Regions from separate parts of the Erwinia pyrifoliae DSM 12163 genome, predicted to be linked through region 1. Evidence: predicted binding sites of a transcription regulator. Region 1 holds the regulator's gene; the other holds the start of a gene.
The links. The regulator PurR, encoded in region 1, represses purine synthesis genes. The targets are predictions, from matches to a motif close to CANGCAAACGTTTGCNTG.

Region 2: a site for PurR is predicted at 1,844-1,861, ahead of gcvT (glycine cleavage system aminomethyltransferase GcvT). Genes of this name have one in related genera too.

The regions. Positions count from the first base shown of each region.
Region 1 is NC_017390.1:2,132,775-2,135,990, reverse strand. It holds gene punR (DNA-binding transcriptional activator PunR) at 1-800, shown strand, start outside; gene purR (HTH-type transcriptional repressor PurR) at 797-1,822, opposite strand; gene EPYR_RS09515 (C40 family peptidase) at 2,223-3,059, opposite strand.
Region 2 is NC_017390.1:3,239,891-3,243,106, reverse strand. It holds gene ubiI (FAD-dependent 2-octaprenylphenol hydroxylase) at 1-169, shown strand, start outside; gene EPYR_RS14765 (Abi family protein) at 524-1,522, shown strand; gene gcvT (glycine cleavage system aminomethyltransferase GcvT) at 1,921-3,018, shown strand; gene gcvH (glycine cleavage system protein GcvH) at 3,042-3,216, shown strand, end outside.

The DNA.
Region 1 (3,216 bases):
CCGTAAGTCTGTTTGAAAGGCGGCATCGTGATGTGGTGTTAACCGACGCCGGACGGGTATTTAGCGAGGAAGGCAGGTTTGTCATCAAAAAAATGATAGCCACGCGCCGCCGCTGTCAGCAGGTGGCAAACGGCTGGCGCGGGCAGCTCAATATCGCTGTCGATCGCATCGTACGCCCGTCGCGTACGCGGCAGCTGGTGGTGGATTTTTACCGCCACTTTCCTGACATGGAGCTGCATATCATGCCAGAAGTGTTTAACGGCGTTTGGGACGCGCTGGCAGACGGGCGGGTGGATGTGGCGATAGGTGCTACACAGGCGGTTCCGGTTGGCGGGCGTTTCGCTTTTCGTGATATGGGAAGCCTGAACTGGCGCTGTGTGGTTAATGCGCTACACCCGTTAGTCAGCCGCCCCGGGCCGCTGACTGAAGAGTGGATACGCGAGTGGCCTTCGCTGGTGCTGGAAGATACCTCACGCGCGCTACCCAAACGCACAACATGGACGCTGGATAATCAGCGGCGGCTGGTTGTGCCTGACTGGGAAAGCGCCTTTGATTGTCTGGGCGCGGGGTTATGCGTTGGCATGGTGCCGGGCCATTTCGCCCAACCGTTGTTGCAGAGAAACGAACTGCGTGAGCTGGCGCTTAGCTCACCTTTTCCAGACAGTCCGTGCTGTCTGAGCTGGTCGGAACAAAGCGCCTCACCGGCGCTGAGCTGGCTGCTGGAATATCTTGGTAGCACGGAAACCCTGAAGGCCGAGTGGCTGAGCGAGCAACAGCATCCGGGGCCGATGCGCAATTAACGGCGGTAGTCGCGGTAAGGTCCGTCCGCCACCGAACGTCGTTCGATAAGAGAAGGATAAACCTCAATGGTCTGGGACTCTTCACGTTTGCTGGTAATGCGATCGATTAACATATCAAAGGCGGTCTCACCGAGACGCTCTTTCGGTTGATGTACGGTCGTCAACGCCGGAGTGAAGTATCGGGCGTTGCGCACGTTATCATAACCGATCACCGAGATGTCTTGCGGCACGCGCAGTCCCATTTCATCTGCTGCACAGATTGCGCCCATCGCCATGATATCGCCTCCGCAAAATACGGCGGTCGGACGCTGTTTCTGCGCCAGGATCTGTTGCATAGCAAGATAACCGGATTCAGGTTCAAAATCACCCTGTACCAGCCACTCATCACGCAGTGTGATCCCGGCCTCGGCCAGTGCTTTCAGAAAGCCCGCATGGCGCCCGCCCCCGGTGTTGCGTTCCAACTGACCCGGGATGGCAGCAATGTCACGGTGCCCGCGTTCAATCAGATAACGCCCCGCCAGATAGCCGCCATCAAATGCGTTATCCAGTACCGTGTCGGTAAAGTCACCGCGTGACTTGCCCCAATCCATTACCACCATCGGAATATTGCGGTTATCTTCTAACATCGCAATCAGCGCGTCCGGGTATTCAGAGCACATGACCAGCAGGCCATCCACGCGTTTTTGCGCCATCATCGACAGATAAGCCTGCTGCTTTTGGATATTGTTATGCGCATTGCCCAGAATCAGGGTATAGCCTTGAGCAAAGCAGCGGTGCTCCACCGCTTCGATGATTTCTGCAAAATAGGGTGCTTCGCTTGAGGTTGCCAGCAGGCCAATGGTTTTGGTGTGGTTTACCTTCAGGCTACGAGCTACGGCGCTTGGTGAGTAATGCAATGCTTTAATAGCCACCCATACCGCTTCACGCGTCTCTTCGGCGACAAAGCGTGTTTTGTTTATGACGTGCGACACGGTGGTGGTAGAAACACCCGCGCGCTTTGCCACGTCCTTAATTGTTGCCATGAAAATCCTACTCCTGGTGTTATCAGTAACCTGCTGATAACTGGTTTGTTAATCGTTTGCCTGGATGCAGGCTTTTCCCGACTGGACAGAATGATTGGGGGCTGTCTCAAAGAATCGGGAAGGGGTAAGGTTTGTCCGTAACAGGACGCGCAGTGCTGGCTTAGCCAAATTTTGGCACCGTTGCGCAACGCAGAGGATGAATTCTAACAAGGCTGCGCAAAGAAAACGAGATGTTTACTGTTAACGATAGGAATAATTGCAGACTGTTAACCCAATGTGGGTAATGGCGAAGTTAAATCACTTACCGAAATTGATAACGATGAGTCCAGACGGAATCGTTGATTACGAGGCAGCAATGCGTTTCGTCTCGCGGCCCGGCGGGAAAATTGTCTGCCAGCGGTTAACGAACCGTCTTCGGTGTCACCACGCGACGAGCGCCTATGTAATGTTCTTGCCAGAAATCATCACCCAGTGTGCTGACCTGAATATCTTTACCTGTTCGTGGTGACTGAATGAATTTACCGCCGCCGAGATAGACGCCTACATGATCGGCGCGACTTTTACTGTTGAGACGGAAGAACACCAAATCGCCCTTCTCAAGCCTGTCACGCCTGATCGGAGCGGCATCGCGCAGGTGATACATCTCATTTGCGGTGCGAGGAATTTTGAATTTTACTAAATCTTTATAGGCGTACCAAACCAGGCCACTGCAGTCAAACCCGGTTTTAGGCGAGCTGCCACCCCACAGATAGGGTTTACCCAGCTGGCCCATCAGTTTATTCACTGCGCTTTCACGCGCTTTTTGATAACGAATGCGATGCGCATTACTGAGCTTTATAGGGGCCGACAGAGCCGTCTTACGATCTGCACGCTGCCTGCCGTAACGTTTTTTTATTGTCTTTTTGATGCCGGGTTTGTAGGCAGACTGGCTTTTAACCGTGTTGCTTTTTTTTGTTGGGCGCTTAACGACAGTGGTTTTATTTTTTAACTTTTGTTTTTTCGCCGTGCTTAGCTGCGCCGGTCGTGCGGGTTGTTTAGTTTTTTTTACCGGAGGTTGTTTGATTTTTTTGGTTGTGGAAGCTTTTACCGGGCGTTTTTTGCGTCGTTCATCTTCGCGCGCGATATTTCGGTCAGCTTTGTGCCGATCGGCATTAACAGGAGCCTGTGGCGATGCGTGCGCCATATTAAAAAATAGCTGAGCGAAAGCGAGCATGAAAAGCGTAATGAATAGACGCATCATTTCCATTAACAGTTCGTGCATTGCGGCAGGCAGCAATGCGAGGGTAAATAGTCAATTCTGCACGCTGGCAGAAGGTTGTAAGAATTCTAAACTAAATGGAGAGCAAAAGGTAAGGTCTTTTTTGTTACAATAATACAGCCGTGGTCGATAGTTT
Region 2 (3,216 bases), 1.1 Mb from region 1:
CATGCTGGCCAGCATGCAGGGGTTCCGCGAACTGTTTGACGGCAACAATCCGGCGAAAAAATGGCTGCGTGATATTGGCCTGGCGCTGGCTGATAACCTGCCGGGAGTTAAGCCACGGTTGTTGAAACAGGCGATGGGCCTGCACGATTTGCCCGACTGGCTGCGCTAGCGCCGTGTGCTTGCAGGGGGGCTTCTGCCTGATGCCTTTCATTTAAGATGATCGGCATTGTGTGCAAAAGAGGGACGTTTTCATGTGCAGGCGGTCGTCTCCGCATCCTGCATTGCGCCTGATAAGCAACGAGTACTTTATGAAGGAGATGAACGGGATCGGTGTGATAATGCAGCGGCTTTTCTCGATCCTTTCGATTGTGTGATGACTGAAACGAGAAAAGCCACCGCGAGGGTGGCTTTTCCGGTACTAACTGTACGCTCAGGTCCGAAGAAATCTGAGCCTTGATAAAAATATACTAACAAGTATTGACGATAGGGTCAATAGCCTCGGCTATTGGCACCGGAGCCTTTCATGAACGTCGAAGACTATATTTCCGCCGATCGCCTGAAAGTTTACATTGACGTGCTTAAATTGAAGCCGGACGAAGCGCTGGGCGGGTACAACTGGAACAAGGCGCTGTGCAGTGCGATGCAGCCCCTGATGCACTGCCTTGAGATTACGCTGCGTAACAGTATAGATTATGCCATCCGTCATAACCCACCTCCCGGTGCGGTAAACCTGTGGCGCACTGATGCCAACTGGATATTTGACTTGCCGCGTTATATGGGTGACAAAGCCTGGATCCGTCAGGGAAAGCGATACGCGCTGGATCGGCAAGGCAACATCCGCTACCGCCGCGGCATGCCGGTTTACGACAGGACCGCCTGGGAAGAGGACTGTATACGGAAAGTCTCGAAACGCATAACGGATGCAGGAAAGGCGGTGACGGCTGAGCGCGTCATCTCCGGGCTGGACTTCGGCTTCTGGACCAAGTTTCTGACGCCGGAATATGACGAGCCCCGCAACCGCAGCCTGCTGTGGCCGCACCTGATCGCAGATGTCTTTTCCGGCAAGCCGCCGGGCACGCCACACCATATCATCGCGCGTAAGTTCAGCCGTATCCGCGAGCTGCGTAATCGTCTGGCACATCATGAAGCCATTTGGAAATTTCAGTATGCAGATCCTTCTACAGGAAAACCGGACTATCGTCGCCCCGTGTACGGTACTAACGCTTCACTTCACCTTCTTCTGATGGCCTGGCGTGACACGCTGGAAGCCTTATCCTGGGTGAGTCCGGCACGTTATGCCGCATTTCTGGCGGAGGGACATCACCGGCGCTTCGAAACGCTGGCCACCGCAGACGGTCTGTACAGTTTTACCGGCAGGGAACAGATAAGCAGCAGCCTGGACGTCAGTGGTAGCCGGGAAATCAGGTCGCTGCTTTCCGGCTTGCGGCAGCAGAGGGTCATCCGCCTTACGGATCGGGGCTGCATTGTGGCAGTGATCGGCCCGGATTTCATTCGTCTTTGAGTCACAGAGTTGATATTCAGATAGCAGTTATATTGACGCCCCATTTTCGCACATCGTTTGAAATATTCTAATTCCACGCAATCATTCGCATTAGTTTAAATAATGCTACTGGCGCATCTGCCCAGTCATTTTTTATTAAATATGCGCCTGTCATCTATTTTTAAACTGCATTTTAGACGGTTATTTACCATTTATGTGCGTCAATTCGCGTTTTCCCAGTGCAAAAAGCTGGAAGCTCAACGGCGGTGCATTTTGCCTTAGCCCGGACTCGGCCTCGTTTACCTTATGGTTAATGGGCAAATTCAATGATAAGTTCGGAACAAGGATAACGTTTGCGTCAGGCCGCTGGTGGCGGCAACAGGCGCTATCAGCAACCGGAAATCAGCGACAGGAATAATATGACTCAGCAAACCCCGTTATTCGCACAGCACCAGGCCAGCGGCGCAAGGATGGTGGATTTTCACGGATGGATGATGCCGCTGCACTACGGTTCGCAAATGGATGAACACCATGCGGTACGCCGCGATGCCGGTATGTTCGACGTCTCTCATATGACCATTGTCGATCTTCGTGGCGCACGCACGCGCGAATTTCTGCGCTATCTGCTGGCAAATGATGTCGCCAAACTGACCCGGCCGGGCAAAGCCCTGTATACCGCGATGCTGAACGCCTCCGCCGGGGTGATCGACGATCTGATCGTCTACTTTATCAGCGAAGATTTTTTCCGCCTGGTGGTGAACTCGGCAACCCGCGAGAAGGATCTGGCGTGGGTAGCAGAGCATGCGGCCGTGTACGGCGTGGAGTTGACCGAGCGTGACGATCTGTCGCTGATCGCCGTGCAGGGGCCGAACGCGCAGTGCAAAGCGCAACGCGTATTTGATGATGCCCAGCGTGATGCTGTCAGCGCGATGAAACCCTTCTTTGGCGTGCAGGCGGGTGAACTGTTTATCGCCACCACCGGCTATACCGGCGAACCGGGTTATGAAATCGCTTTGCCGAATGAACAGGCGGCTGAACTCTGGCAGCAGCTGCTGGCCGCCGGAGTTCAGCCTGCCGGCCTTGGCGCACGCGATACGCTGCGCCTGGAGGCCGGTATGAACCTGTACGGACAGGAGATGGACGAGACGGTTTCCCCGCTGGCCGCCAATATGGGCTGGACCATCGGTTGGGAACCGTCAGACCGCCAGTTTATCGGGCGCGAGATGCTGGAGCTGCAGCGCGCCAAAGGCACGGAGCGGCTGGTCGGTCTGATCATGACCGAAAAAGGCGTGCTGCGCAACGAACTCCCGGTGCGCTTCAGCGATGCCGACGGCAACATGCTTGAAGGCGTTATCACCAGCGGTTCGTTCTCTCCGACGCTGGGGTGCAGCATTGCCCTGGCCCGCGTCCCGGCCGGCATTGGCGACCAGGCGGTGGTGCAAATCCGCAACCGCGCCATGCCGGTCACCGTGACCAAACCTGTTTTTGTCCGCGCCGGAAAACCGGTAACGAACTAATTTTGTCTCCCGGAGATATGTCAATGAGCAATGTACCGAATGAACTGAAATACCGCGACAGCCATGAATGGGTGCGCCAGGAAGCGGATGGCAGCTACCGCGTGGGGATCACCGAGCATGCACAGGAGCTGCTTGGCGACATGGTGTTTGTCGATTTGCCTGAAGTGGGTAATCACTATAGCCAGGGCGATGACTGCG